2 regions of the Priestia sp. SB1 genome follow, and region 1 is predicted to be linked to the other one. Evidence: a T-box and tRNA genes for the amino acid it is inferred to sense, from the RefSeq annotation. Region 1 holds a T-box; the other holds one or more tRNA genes.
What was found. A T-box is a leader RNA that pairs with one kind of tRNA and senses whether it is charged. The one in region 1 lies ahead of ileS (isoleucine--tRNA ligase), so its partner is inferred to be a tRNA-Ile.
Positions count from the first base shown of each region.

Region 2: it has a tRNA-Ile gene. The T-box ahead of ileS (isoleucine--tRNA ligase) is inferred to sense a tRNA for this amino acid. The anticodon was not compared.

Region 1 covers NZ_JBBJSS010000001.1:395,511-403,190, reverse strand. Annotated here, with positions in the region: gene WKH56_RS02030 (cell division protein SepF) at 1-5, shown strand, start outside; gene WKH56_RS02025 (YggT family protein) at 9-278, shown strand; gene WKH56_RS02020 (YlmH family RNA-binding protein) at 330-1,103, shown strand; gene WKH56_RS02015 (DivIVA domain-containing protein) at 1,188-1,682, shown strand; T-box leader at 1,752-1,972, shown strand; gene ileS (isoleucine--tRNA ligase) at 2,044-4,809, shown strand; gene WKH56_RS02005 (conjugal transfer protein TraR) at 4,980-5,267, shown strand; gene lspA (signal peptidase II) at 5,348-5,815, shown strand; gene WKH56_RS01995 (RluA family pseudouridine synthase) at 5,812-6,726, shown strand; gene pyrR (bifunctional pyr operon transcriptional regulator/uracil phosphoribosyltransferase PyrR) at 6,918-7,460, shown strand; gene WKH56_RS01985 (uracil-xanthine permease family protein) at 7,617-7,680, shown strand, end outside.
Region 2 covers NZ_JBBJSS010000001.1:637,880-645,559, reverse strand. Annotated here, with positions in the region: gene WKH56_RS03340 (G protein-coupled receptor family protein) at 224-589, shown strand; gene ispG (flavodoxin-dependent (E)-4-hydroxy-3-methylbut-2-enyl-diphosphate synthase) at 626-1,729, opposite strand; gene WKH56_RS03330 (hypothetical protein) at 1,881-2,213, opposite strand; gene WKH56_RS03325 (MFS transporter) at 2,290-3,501, shown strand; gene WKH56_RS03320 (DUF1189 domain-containing protein) at 3,653-4,435, opposite strand; gene WKH56_RS03315 (DUF456 domain-containing protein) at 4,779-5,264, shown strand; tRNA gene WKH56_RS03310 (tRNA-Asn) at 5,327-5,401, shown strand; tRNA gene WKH56_RS03305 (tRNA-Met) at 5,403-5,476, shown strand; tRNA gene WKH56_RS03300 (tRNA-Asn) at 5,517-5,591, shown strand; tRNA gene WKH56_RS03295 (tRNA-Ile) at 5,595-5,671, shown strand; tRNA gene WKH56_RS03290 (tRNA-Ser) at 5,683-5,775, shown strand; gene sodA (superoxide dismutase SodA) at 5,973-6,581, shown strand; gene WKH56_RS03280 (MFS transporter) at 6,711-7,680, shown strand, end outside.

The DNA.
Region 1 (7,680 bases):
GGTAGTTTTTGGACATCGTTTTTGGGATTCTCGCAAAATTGATTGGGCTTTACTCATGGGCACTGATTATTTACATTTTGATGTCTTGGGTACCCGATGTAAGAGCCTCTAAGTTTGGTCAGCTGCTTGGCAGTATTTGCGAGCCTTACTTAGAGCCTTTTCGTAAAATCATTCCGCCTATTGGCATGATTGATATTTCACCTCTTGTTGCAATCTTTTTACTACGATTTGCGGAAAGAGGCGTGTATTCACTTAATAATGTGATGGGGTTTATTTAAAAAAGGAATCGCTGGATTCCTTTTTTACATACCAATAGTAGGAGTAATAATATGTCTATTTATGAACATTTTAGGCAAGAAGAACATGGGTTTATTGATCAAGTTCTTCAGTGGAAAGAAGATGTCCTACATCAATACAGCCCAAAATTAACGGACTTTTTAGATCCAAGAGAGCAGCAGATTGTGACGGCTATTGTTGGGACTGAAGGAGAGGTTCAAGTTTCATTTGATGGTGGACAACCGTTTGCTGAACGCAAGCGTGCGCTGCTATATCCGGATTACTATGTGCCTGAAAGCGAAGATTTTCAGTTGCATATGTACGAATTGAATTATCCTAAAAAGTTTGTGACGATTGAACATCCTCAAGTTCTTGGTTCGGCGATGTCCTTAGGACTGCGCCGTTCAAAATTTGGCGATATTTTGGTCGCGGGAGACGATATTCAGCTTGTAGCTGCAGAGGAAATTTCTTCTTATATTGAGATGAATTTAACATCAATTGGAAAAGCCAAAGTTTCACTTTCTTCTATTCAAAGAGAGCAGCTGCATGTGGTAAAAGAAGAGCTGATTGAACACGTTTATACAGTTTCTTCAATGAGGCTTGATGTTTTGCTGTCGACCATTCACAATCTATCAAGACAAAAAGTCCAGCCGTTTATTGCAAATGGAGCGGTAAAAGTAAATTTTAAAGTCATTGAACAGCCTTCTTTTGAATGTCATGAAGGTGATATTTTGTCGCTTCGTGGCCACGGCAGAAGTCGTATCGTTTCACTTGAAGGCAAAACCAAAAAAGAAAAATGGCGAATTGTTGTAGGGAAGCAGAAATAAAGAAATCTACTAGCAGGAAATTTTAAAAATATGTCGAATAAACCATTACTAATGATGTAATGAGACAACACGGAGGTGGCCTAGATGCCTTTAACCCCTTTGGATATTCATAACAAAGAGTTTAATCGCGGGTTTCGCGGATATGATGAAGATGAAGTAAATGAGTTTCTTGACCAAGTAATTAAAGACTATGAGCTGGTAATGCGTGATAAAAAGGAGTTAGAAGGAAGGGTATCTGAATTAACAGATCGTCTTGGACATTTTACTAACATCGAAGAAACGTTAAATAAATCAATTTTAATTGCTCAAGAAGCAGCGGAAGATGTAAAGCGAAACGCTGAAAAAGAAGCGAAGCTCATTATAAAAGAAGCAGAAAAAAATGCGGACCGTATTATTAATGAAGCACTGTCTAAGTCTCGTAAAATTGCGATGGACATTGAGGAGACGAAAAAGCAGTCTAAAGTATTTAGAACTCGTTTCAAAATGTTAATTGAAGCACAGCTTGAAATGTTAAACAGCGATGACTGGGATCAGTTGATGGATTATGAGATGCCAGCGCTAGAAGAAAAAATTGACTAGTCAAGACATCATCTTGACTTCTCACGTTTTGTTGTCATATAATTTGGTAACAGATGAAATTTCATATCAAACAGTACGGAGACAGGGACAGTAGCTTTTTTAGTTTGTCAAAGCGAATCGAGGATGGTGCGAGCTCGATAACAAACAAAAAAGTGAAAATCACCCTAGAGTACCATTGCTGAAATGATGATAGTAAGCAGTGGCGGTTTATTCACGTTACGAATGCAAAGAGGATTTGCGTGCAGCAAATCTACTAGGGTGGTACCGCGGGAGGCCTTCTCGTCCCTTTTTGGGATGAGGAGGTCTTTTTGTTATGGTGCAAAAAGATATGAAATTTACGTTTTTTTTTGGAGGGTAAAACATGGAATATAAAGATACATTATTGATGCCAAAAACTGAATTTCCGATGCGTGGAAATTTACCGAACCGCGAGCCTAAAATGCAAGAACAGTGGGCTGAAATGAATATTTATGAAAAAGTACAAAAACGTACGGAAGGCCGCCCGCTATTCGTCCTGCATGATGGACCTCCATATGCCAATGGCGATATTCACATGGGACATGCCTTAAATAAAATTTTAAAAGATTTTATCGTTCGCTATAAGTCGATGTCAGGCTTCTGCGCACCTTATGTGCCAGGCTGGGATACACACGGCTTGCCAATTGAAACGGCTTTAACAAAAAATAAAAAAGTAAACCGCAAAGAAATGACAGTAGCTGAATTCCGTAAGCTTTGCGAACAGTATGCTTGGGAACAAGTAAACGGCCAGCGTGAGCAGTTCAAGCGTTTAGGCGTACGCGGAGATTGGGATAATCCATATGTAACGCTTCAGCCACAGTACGAAGCGCAGCAAATCAAAGTATTTGGCGATATGGCGAAAAAAGGCTATATCTACAAAGGATTAAAACCTGTATACTGGTCTCCTTCAAGTGAATCTGCTTTAGCAGAAGCGGAAATTGAATACTATGACAAGCGTTCAGCTTCTATTTACGTAGCGTTTAATGTGAAAGATGGTAAAGGCGTGCTTGAACAAGATGAAAAATTCATCATTTGGACGACAACACCATGGACAATGCCAGCTAACCAAGGGATTGCTGTCAATCCCGAGCTTCAGTACAGCGTAGTTGAAGCAGATGGAGCAAAATATGTGGTAGCAACTGAACTTATTGAAACAGTTGCTAAAGAAATTGAATGGGCTGACTATAAGACACTTCGTACAGTAAAAGGTTCAGAACTTGAACGCGTGGTAGCTGAACATCCAATCTACAAGCGCGATTCTTTAGTTGTTCTTGGCGATCACGTAACGACTGATGCTGGTACTGGCTGTGTTCATACAGCACCGGGACACGGGGAAGACGACTTTATCGTTGGTCAAAAATACGGTTTGGAAGTTCTTTGTCCAGTTGATAGTAAGGGTCATATGACGAATGAAGCACCAGGATTTGAAGGATTATTCTATGATAAAGCGAATAAGCCGATTACAGACAAACTAGAAGAAGAAGGCGCGCTGTTAAAATTAAGTTTCATTACCCACTCATATCCACATGACTGGCGTACGAAGAAACCAACAATTTTCCGTGCAACAGCACAGTGGTTTGCGTCTATTAAAGATTTCCGTGAAGATTTATTAAAAGCAGTAGAAAAAACAGAATGGGTGCCTACTTGGGGTGAAACTCGACTTTATAACATGGTGCGTGACCGCGGAGACTGGTGTATTTCTCGTCAACGTGCATGGGGCGTTCCGATTCCAGTATTTTATGCTGAAAATGATGAGCCAATCATTACGGACGAGACAATTGAGCACGTATCAAATCTATTTAGAGAACATGGATCAAACGTATGGTTTGAGCGTGAAGCAAAAGACTTGCTTCCAGAAGGCTTTACTCATGAAGGAAGCCCAAATGGCCGTTTCACAAAAGAAACAGACATCATGGACGTATGGTTTGACTCTGGTTCTTCACATCAAGCTGTTCTTGAAGAGCGTGAAGACTTACAGCGTCCGGCTGATTTGTATTTAGAAGGTTCTGACCAATACCGCGGCTGGTTTAATTCAAGTCTTTCTACAAGTGTAGCTGTAACAGGTGAAGCACCTTATAAAGGCGTACTTAGCCACGGATTTGCTTTAGACGGTGAAGGTCGCAAAATGAGTAAGTCATTAGGGAATGTTGTAATTCCAGAAAAAGTAATGAAACAACTAGGTGCGGATATTTTACGTCTATGGGTAGCTTCTGTAGATTACCAAGCGGATGTTCGTGTATCTGATAACATTTTAAAACAAGTAGCAGAAGTATACCGTAAAATCCGCAACACGTTCCGTTTCTTACTAGGAAACCTAGCGGATTTTAATCCAACAACTGACGCTGTAGCCGTTGAAGACCTTCGTGAAGTAGATCGCTACATGCTTGTGAAGCTGAACAAATTAATTGATAAAGTGAAAAAATCTTATGATTCATATGAATTCTCAAGCATTTATCACGCAGTGCATAATTTCTGTACAATTGATATGAGTTCATTCTACTTAGACTTTGCAAAAGATGTATTGTACATTGAAGCAGAAAATAATGTAGAGCGTCGCAGCATTCAAACGGTTCTTTATGAAACGTTATTATCGTTAACGAAATTAGTGTCTCCAATTCTTTCTCATACAGCAGACGAAGTATGGGTTCACATTCCGAACGTAACGGAAGAAAGCGCGCAGCTAGTTGATATGCCAGAGGTTCAAGAAATTGAAGGAGCAGATCAATTAGTAGAGAAATGGGATGCGTTCATGGAGCTTCGCGATGAAGTCTTAAAAGCGCTAGAACAAGCTCGTAATGAAAAAGTAATCGGTAAGTCTTTAGAAGCAAAATTAACGCTGTATCCAACAGCAGATACGAAAGAGCTGTTAGCCTCTATTTCTGAAAATGTAGGTCAACTCTTCATCGTTTCAGATCTTGAAGTAGCAGAAGGTGAAGCGCCTGCTGAAGCACAAAAATTCAGCTATGCTTCAATTGTTGTAAGTAAAGCAGAAGGTGAGAAGTGTGAGCGCTGCTGGGTAGTATCACCAACAGTTGGCGAAGATCAAGATCACCCAACTTTATGTACACGCTGTGCGGATGTTGTGAAAAATCACTACGTTCAGCAGTAATGAACAAAAGCACGTCCTTTTTGGGCGTGTTTTTTGCTGTACGAAATTCCCAAATACAATGGTATAAAGCATTCAAAGCCTTAGGAAAAACTTGTGTTGTAGATTCGATGGAAAACTCGGTAAACCTAACATCATTAATACTTCATCTTATCAGCACAGGAGGCGTTTGCATGTATGAAAATTATCTTTCCATTGGACAGGAATTAGCTCTTATCAAAGAAGAATTACAAGATCGCCTATTGAGATATGCTACAGAACAATCTGGTTATATAGATGAAAAGGAACGTTACGTAATAGAAATGATTAAAGCCGATTTAAAAGATGTAGAACACGCGCTAGCAAAGCTTGACGTTGGTGCGTTTGGAATTGATGAACTAACTGGCGAAGTGATGTCTATTCATAAATTAAAAGTAATGCCGACGGCCCGCACAAACGAAGATTTATTTGTTTTCTGGTGAGAAGCGAGAAAAAAAATGAATTATGTGCTAAAATGCTTTAGTATGGATTCGTTTGATTTTATTGCGGGAGGAAAACGTTTGTGTTTTATTATCTTATCGCTTTAGCTGTTATACTTATTGATCAGGTAACAAAATGGATGATTGTAAAAGAAATGTATTATGGACAAAGCATTACCGTAATTGAAAACTTTCTTTACATTACCTCTCATCGTAACAGAGGAGCCGCGTGGGGTATTCTACAAGGACAGATGTGGTTCTTTTATCTCATTACGGTGGTTGTGGTAGTCGGTTTAATAATTTATATTCAAAAGCTCAAAAAACAAGATAAATGGTTCGGTATTGCGCTAGCATTAATGTTAGGCGGCGCCATTGGAAACTTTATTGATCGAGTGGTCCGTAAAGAAGTAGTTGATTTCGTAAATACATACATCTTTACGTATGATTTTCCGATTTTTAACGTAGCTGATTCGGCACTTGTCGTCGGAGTAATCATCATGTTTATTATGACGCTGTTTGAAGGGAAAATGAAGAAGGAGCACAAAGAATGAATGTAATTGAAACAGTTATAAATGAAGAACAAGCGGGAGAACGTATTGATAAAGTACTTTCGACTGTAAATGCAGAATGGTCACGTTCACAAGTGCAGCAGTGGATCAAAGAAGGTCATGCAAAAGTGAATGATAAAACCGTTAAAGGAAACTATAAATGTAAAACAGGAGACGCTATTATTATTGAAGTGCCGGAACTAGAGGAGCTTGATGTGGTAGCGGAAGAAATGGATTTAGATATTTATTATGAAGATCAAGATGTGCTTGTTGTAAATAAACCTCGCGGCATGGTTGTACATCCAGCTCCAGGTCATCATAGCGGCACGCTTGTAAACGGCTTAATGGCTCACTGTAAAGATTTATCCGGTATTAACGGCGTTATGCGCCCTGGTATCGTTCATCGAATTGATAAAGATACGTCCGGTTTACTTATGGTTGCAAAAAATGATTTAGCTCATGAATCACTAGTTAGTCAGCTTGTAGCTAAAACAGTGACGCGCCGCTATAAAGCTATCGTTCACGGAGTAATTGCGCACGATCACGGTACAATTGATGCGCCAATCGGCCGAGATAAGCAAGATCGTCAAAGCATGACGGTCACTGATGAAAACAGTCGTGATGCAGTGACGCACTTTACTGTATTACAGCGTTTTAAAGATTTTTCACTTGTCGAATGTAAGCTAGAAACGGGGCGAACACACCAAATTCGCGTTCACATGAAGTATATTGGCTTTCCGCTTGCCGGGGATCCGAAGTACGGACCGAAAAAAACGCTTCCGATTGACGGACAAGCGCTTCATGCAGGTGTATTAGGCTTTATTCACCCTCGTACAAATGAATATATGGAATTTGAAGCACCGGCTCCAAAAGAGTTTAATGAGATGCTCGAGCTTATTGAAAAAAGAAGTTGACAACTGTCATAAGTGATGGCATACTTGTATTAACTTAATAAGAACCTTTAAGAACAGTCCAGAGAGGCTGAGAAGGAAACGGTGCAGAAAAGGCATACTTATAGCCTTTTTGAAGAAATATATCTAAAACCAAATCCTCTTGCCTCAAGGCAAGAGGATTTTTTTATGTCAACAACTTGAGGTGAAAAACAGTGAACGTAAAAGCTACCGTCCTTGACGAACAGGCTATCCGCCGCGCTTTAACTCGAATTGCACATGAGATTATTGAAAAGAATAAAGGAATCGAAAATTGTGTGCTAGTGGGGATTAAAACGCGAGGTATTTATATCGCAAAACGTTTAGCAGAACGAATTGCACAAATTGAAGGAAACACATTGCCAGTCGGAGAACTAGACATCACGCTTTACCGAGATGATTTATCGAAAGTGACAAGCAATGACGAACCTCTCGTAAAAGGATCAGATATTCCGACAGATATTGCAAATAAGAACGTCATCTTAGTAGACGATGTGTTATATACGGGCCGTACGGTTCGAGCAGCACTTGATGCACTGATTGATATCGGCCGACCTGAACTCATTCAGCTGGCTGTTTTAGTGGATAGAGGGCACCGCGAGCTGCCGATTCGAGCAGACTATGTTGGCAAAAACGTACCGACAGCTAAAAGTGAAAAAATTGCGGTGCATTTAATGGAAGTAGACGAAAAAGACCACGTGTCTATTTACGAAAAATAAATTATATACCCTTTTAAATGGTAGTCCCGTGAGGCTGCAAAAGGGGGGTCACTATACAAGGAAAACTATACTGCGGTATAGCGTCTTCCTTGTATGCTGAAAACCTCTTTGCCTCTGCGTAAAGAGGTTTTTTTATAGTGATAGGAGGAAAAACATATGAGTCAACAACGAGATTTTGTACTTGATATACATGATAAACCAAAAGCAGTAAATTGGTTAA
Region 2 (7,680 bases), 240 kb from region 1:
GTGCTTGATTATTCTTGTCTAGTGTAACATAAAGCCTAAAGAGAAACAGTAATACTTTTTATACTCCTTAAGAAAAAAGATAAGGATGATTATACGGTGTGGGAATCGTGCAGGTATCTATTTTTGCAAGAAAATGAGCAGCTGTATAAGATTAACACTTATAATTTTTTCTCGCATTCAGATACTATAAATGCTCCTTATTTACGAAAGCGAGGGATTAAGCATGGAGAATGAAGAACAAAGGCGTAGAAAAGATGTATATGAAGCTGATTTCATGGAAGAAACTGCAGCTGAAGTGGGCGTTCCTTACCGAGTAGGAGAGCCACATGCAGAGCGTGAAGTTATAGATATTGACCGCAATCGCAATCATGAAGTCGCTGGACGAGGAGAAGGAACGGGATACGGTCGTTTCGCACTCGTGCTTTCGATTCTTTCACTATTCTTTTTACCAATTATTCTTGGTGCCGCTGGGATTATTCTAGGGTTTATCGCACGCAGAAAAGGAGCACTTACGCTAGGAGCATGGGCAATAGGGATCGGAGTTGTATCGATTATTGTCGGTACGTTTATATTACCGTTCTTTTCATAAAAAAAGCGAGGCGCATATGCGCCTCGCTTTTTTTGGTTATGATTTAGCTGCAGCTTTTTCAGCTTCTTGCTTTGCGTGATATTCAGCAGCAATTTTATCAATTTCTTTTTTTAGTTCCTCAACCATTGTTTCTTCCGGAACTTTGCGTACGATTTCACCTTTGCGGAATAGAAGACCTTCACCGCGTGCTCCTGCAATCCCGATATCAGCTTCACGAGCTTCGCCAGGACCGTTTACAGCGCAGCCAAGTACCGCTACTTTAATCGGTGCTTTTACAGTTGAAATATACTCTTCAACTTCATTAGCAATGCTAATTAAATCAATTTCAATACGTCCGCAAGTTGGGCAAGAAATAAGCGTTGCAGCATTGGAAGCTAAACCGAATGATTTTAGCAACTCGCGTGCAACTTTTACTTCTTCTACAGGATCCGCACTTAAAGAAATACGTAATGTATTTCCGATTCCTTTAGACAAAATAGCGCCAAGACCTGCTGCACTTTTTACAGTTCCCGCAAATAATGTACCCGATTCTGTAATTCCTAAGTGAAGAGGGTAGTCAAAAGCTTGAGCAGCTTTTTCATATGCTTCAATTGCCAAGTTAACATCGGATGCTTTCATTGAAACGATGATGTCATGGAAATCAAGGTCTTCTAAAATTTTAATGTGATGAAGTGCACTTTCTACCATGCCATCTGCTGTCGGATAGCCGTATTTATCTAAAATACGTTTTTCCAGTGAACCGGCGTTAACTCCAATACGAATTGGAATATTTTTAGCTTTTGCAGCATTTACAACAGCTTCCACTTTTTCACGGCGTCCAATATTACCTGGGTTGATACGGATTTTATCCGCTCCGCCTTCAATTGCTTTTAACGCTAAGCGATAGTCAAAATGAATATCTACAACTAATGGAATGTTAATGCGTTTTTTAATTTCAGGGATTGCATCTGCTGCGCGCTCATCTGGACAAGCAACACGAACAACTTGGCATCCTGCTTCTTCTAAACGTTTAATTTCTGCAACCGTTGCTTCAACATCATGTGTTTTAGTGGTTGTCATACTTTGAATAACTAATTCGTTACTGCCCCCAATTGTTAAATCTCCAACTTTGACGGGGCGTGTTTTTGTACGATGTATAATTTCACTCACGTGATAATCTCTCCTTCAAAATGAAATCAAGAATTTGAATTCATTAATAGAATAACTCTTTATGAACAAAATAACTAGTAGAAAGTACTACCTTAGCTATTTTAACAATGACTATCCCATCTTGACAAGAAGAATGCTGTCATTACTTGTAAATAGGGAACTTATACGTTTTTCCAATTTGAATATCTTCAGGCGCTGTACCGTTATTTAACTTCTTAAAGTCTTTAATCATTTGGTTCATAGAAACCGGTATCGATTTTTTTGTAAGCTCTTCAATGACGGACAAAACTGTATCGCCTGGCTTAATTTTTATTTTTGTATAGGTGGAAGAAGAGCTGGCGGCTTTTGTTTCTGCAGGCTGCGCTTTGCTGACTTGAACTGCTTCAGTCGCAGTAGGAATGGTACCGTATTTAATGTCGTAGTGACAAATATATCCGATAAAAGCGAAAGCGGCTAATGCACATAGCTTTTTCATTACGCTCCTCCTTCATTCTTTTGCTTATGTGTAAAGCCTATGCTTGTCTTACTTAAATATGATTGGAGAACGAAAATTGAAAGAAAAATTAATGATTGTTTCATTAGGCTTATTGCCTTTCATCATGGTGCTGGGAAATTCCATGCTCATTCCTCTGCTGCCAAGCATTCAAAAGTCACTTCACTTAAGTGGAGTCCAAACCAGTTTGATACTGAGTGTATTTTCGATTCCGGCTGCATTGTGTATTCCTGCGGTAGGAATTTTATCAGATCGATATGGACGTAAAAAATTAATTATGTATTCCCTCATCGTGATGATAATCGGTAGCCTTGTCGCTGCTAGTAGCGCTTTGGTCTCTTCTGGAAGCTTTGCTGTGTTGATGGCTGGAAGAGTGATTCAAGGGATTGGCGCTGCTGGTACTACAACGTTGGCAATGGCATTAACTGGAGATGTATTTACAGGGGAAAAAAGAGCAAAAGTCCTTGGGATTTTAGAAGTATATAATGGAGCTGGAAAAGTGGTTGCACCTATAATTGGAGCAACGGCGGCACTCGTTGTATGGTATGCCGCATTTTTTGTGTATCCTTTAGCGGCAGGTGCTGCTTTAGTAGGTATAGCCTTGTATGTGAGAGAAGCGAAAACAGGTTCAGATTCAGTATCTGTTGGAGAGTATTTAAAGAGAGCCATTGGGATTGTCTATGATAAAAGAAAATCGCTTTTTCCTTTATTCTTTGTCGGGGGACTGGGGTTGTTTTTATTATTTGGCATTTTATATTACTTATCTTTTTTAATAGAGGAAACGTATCATATAGACGGTTTTTTCAAAGGAACCGCTTTTTTATTTCCTCTTGGCGCGATGACGCTCGTTTCTTATTGGACCGGTCAGCGAATCAAAACAGATGTAGTGCTCATGAAAAAATTGATGATAGTAGGAATGATTCTTTTATTCGTAATGTTTGGAGTATTAACGGTGATTTATACGCTTCCTGTGCTGATGTTTTGTTTGACAGTCGCCTTTGGCGGCTTAGGATTTGTTCTTCCTTGTATTAATATGATGATTACTTCAGCGGCTTCAGACGAAGAAAGAGGATTTATTGTATCCATTTATGGAACGGTGAGATTTTTAGGAGTAGCGCTGGGACCCGTTGTTTTTGAAGTGTGGATGCATACTGAAAGGCTGATGTTTATTTATAGCTTTAGTTTGCTCGCAGCAGGAGGTTTGTGGGTTTTGTATCAGTTGAAAATTTTTTCTTCTGCAATGGGGAGAAGAAAAGTTGTACAGAAATAAAGAGGCTGGGACAAAAGTATGTTAGTTGAAGAAGCTCCCAACAAATTTGATTCTTGATCAAGAATTAAATTCGTTCGGAGCTTTTCATTGGCAGGGTAAACATAGATTTTATGTATGTAGGTGCTTCTAGCCGTTGATTGGATTCATTTCGTTATGTTTCAATCGCTTTATTAGGTTTTACCTTTTTTCTCATAGGAACCCTTGTGACGAGCAATAAGTAAATGAAGAACGTTCCTATCCAGTAAAGAGAGCTATGTGTTGCTAGAGACAAAGAAAAAGCTTCAAAAAGCGTATAAAGCAGCGTGAAGGCTACCGTACTATAAGCGCTCAGTGCCCATAGCTGTTTGAAAGGAAGCTGCTTCTTAGTGATGAGTCCAATCAGTTTTCCAAGATAAGCAAGGCAGGTAATAGAAAGGAAGTTTAGTCCAGATGTTAATACGTACAGTAAAAGCATAGCGATAGGGACAAGTATGTATAAAGAAAATTTTTGTTCGTGCAGCAAGTTTAACAGTTCATTTTTATCTTTATGATGCCAGTTTAGCAACTCATATGAATACGTTTGTGTTTGTGAATTAGTCGTGATGTAAATTCCATCCTTTAAAAAACCAATTGCATGAGCAGGGGAATGAAACCGTTCAATAGACTGTGAGGGGTCTAAGATAAAAGCGGTACCGTTTACTTTTTTTGTGAAAGGTTGGCTTGACGTAAGCTGTGAATTTGAAATAGAAAAAGAAGAAACAGATTTCGGGAGATCTGTAGTCGCGGTATGATAGCCGTTTACAATCGTCAAAGTCATAAAGAAAAATGTAGGCAGCAAAGAAATGAATGTTAAAAACAGCACAAAGCCAATTGTTTTATTCGTATGCTCAAAGCGAAGCGATCTTATTTTTTTGAAGGAAGTAAAACTCCATGCTATCTTTTTCAGCATGCTCATTGTAAAGCCTCCTATTATTGAAAATTCTGATTATACCTTATTTTATAGCGGAAATTTAAGGTTTACAATAGATTTTAGAAAACGTTACCAATTACAATAGTGCGATGGAGCGTTTTGTCAAAAGCATTTCTTTATATGTACAGATTTTGCTGTCATTGTTTTTGGGGGATATTACGGGCAGTTTGAGGACTGTGCTGTTAATAGTGCAGTGGTACACTCGAAAATCGTTATCTGAAGATATATTTGAAAGTAAAATAAAGGAAGGTCTCGTGGTGCAAGGTCTTTCTTTATAGGAGTGGTTATTGTATGATAAATAGTAATAATAAAAAGGATAGGTGCGGGCATGGCTATTTTATGTTGGGCATTAGTTATCATTAGCTTTGCTGTATCGTTTGTTGGGTTGGTTTATCCCATCATCCCAAGCGTGCTATTTGTAGCGCTAGGATTTGTTATATACGGTTTATTTTATGATTTTAGCTCCTATAGCTGGTTATTTTGGGTGATACAAGGATTGTTAGTTGTCGCACTTTTTTTAGCAGACTATATCGCTAATATTATTGGTGTGAAAAAATTCGGAGGCACTAAAGCAGGCGTTTGGGGAAGTACAGTTGGATTGCTTGTGGGTCCGTTTGTTATTCCGGGATTTGGAATTATTTTAGGGCCGTTTATCGGAGCGATTGTAGGAGAACTGATTGTTCATCGGACCACAATTAGCAACGCAGTAAAAATTGGAGTAGGTTCGGTTATTGGCTTTTTTAGTGGCGCTATCTCGAAAGGATTTATTCAACTGTTGATGATTGCCTATTTTTTATACGCTGTTTTAAAATAATATATTGACTTTAGGCCAGAAACATGTTAAATTTTTAATGTCGCTAGTAAATGTTATATTGTTCCACAGTAGCTCAGTGGTAGAGCTATCGGCTGTTAACCGATCGGTCGTAGGTTCGAGTCCTACCTGTGGAGCCATGGCGGTGTAGCTCAGCTGGCTAGAGCGTACGGTTCATACCCGTGAGGTCGGGGGTTCGATCCCCTCCGCCGCTATTTTCCAATTTACGTTTGTGACATACATAATTCATATTGTTCCACAGTAGCTCAGTGGTAGAGCTATCGGCTGTTAACCGATCGGTCGTAGGTTCGAGTCCTACCTGTGGAGCCACGTGGACCCTTAGCTCAGCTGGTTAGAGCAGACGGCTCATAACCGTCCGGTCGCAGGTTCGAGTCCTGCAGGGTCCACCATTTATAGGGTTGGAGGAATACCCAAGTCCGGCTGAAGGGATCGGTCTTGAAAACCGACAGGGGTGTTAAAGCCCGCGGGGGTTCGAATCCCTCTTCCTCCGCCATACTATTGTCTATTCAAAGCTTCTTTTGAGAAAAAGAAGCTTTTTTTATGTTTAAAAGAATAGCGAATGGGAATTAGGTAAATATAAATCATGGATTAGGTACTTTTTATTTGAAAGAGTAGGGTAAATTTGCTAATCTAAACGTATATGGTGCTTTTGCGCCAAAATGCTTACATATTTTGAAGGAGGAATTATTCATGGCTTACAAATTACCAGAACTACCTTATGCATACGATGCACTGGAACCACATATCGACAAAGAAACAATGAATATTCACCACACAAAACATCACAACACATATGTTACAAACCTAAACGCTGCTGTTGAAGGCAAAGCGGATTTAGAAAGCAAAAGTATTGAAGAGTTAATTTCAAACTTAGATGCTGTTCCTGAAGATATCCGTACAGCAGTACGCAATAACGGTGGCGGTCATGCGAACCACTCATTATTTTGGACAATCCTTTGCCCTAACGGCGGCGGTGCTCCAACTGGTGAATTAGCAGACGCTATCGCTAGCAAATTCGGCAGCTTTGATCAATTCAAAGAAGAATTTGCAAATGCAGCTAAAACTCGCTTCGGTTCTGGCTGGGCTTGGTTAGTTGTAAACAACGGCGAATTAGAAGTAACAAGCACACCAAACCAAGATAGCCCATTAATGGAAGGCAAAACGCCAATTCTTGGTCTAGACGTTTGGGAGCACGCTTACTACTTAAATTATCAAAACCGCCGTCCAGATTACATTTCAGCATTCTTTAATGTTGTAAAATGGGACGAAGTTGCTAAGCGTTACGACGCTGCAAAATAAGCTGAAGACGTATTTAAAAGCCAGTAAAGTAATTATTACCTTTACTGGCTTTTTTGTTTTCCAATTCTTTTACATATCTCCTTTTCTTTTTCACACACTAGGTGTAGAAGAGAAAAGGAGTTTTTTGATATGCCTTTATTAAAAAAAGTAGTTGGAGATGTAGAAGTTAGTAAAGATTTACTTTTGCTTTTAATTATAGGCGGTCTTTATGCCTTGGCTATTTCAATTTCCAATTCGTTTGTTAACATTTATCTGTGGAAACAATCAGGAGAATTTTCGGATCTCGCTATTTATAATTTAGCGGTAGTGGTGCTTCAGCCCCTTACGTTTATTTTAGCAGGTAAATGGGCCAAACGAATTGACCGGGTTGTGGTTTTAAGGTTAGGCGTATCTTTTTTAGCTGTTTTTTATATCGCTGTATTGGTCAGTGGAGCTAACGCAGCCGAGTATTTAGTATTGCTTGGTGGACTGCTGGGTATAGGATATGGCTTTTATTGGCTAGCTTTTAATGTGCTAACTTTTGAAATTACAGAACCTGATACAAGAGACTTTTTTAACGGATTTTTAGGGATCTTAAACTCTTTTGCAGGGATGATTGGTCCTTTAGGAGCGGGCTTTGTTATTTCCGCTTTGTATGAATCACTTGGGTATAAAATTGTGTTTGGTGTATCTCTGCTATTGTTTGTCGGTGCCGTTGTGCTTAGTTTTTTTATTACAAGACGCGCAGCTGAAGGAGTATACAAATTTAAAGAAGTGTGGGCTGAACGAAAAGTCAACAAAGACTGGAATCGAATATTACAGGCTCATTTCTTTCAAGGATTGCGTGAAGGTACGTTCATTTTTGTCGTATCCGTTATGGTATTTATTACGACGGGAAGTGAATTAGCTTTAGGAACTTATGGACTGGTGAATTCAGCGGTGGCGTTTGTAGGATACTATGTAGCCTCAAGATTTATTAAGCAAAAAAATCGCCTTCGATTTATTTTCACCGGGGGCCTCCTTCTCTATGGAGCAGTCTTTTTGCTTATCTTTAACTTATCGTATCCAAAGTTAATTATATATGCTGTTTGTATTGCCATTGCCTATCCTATTTTGTTGG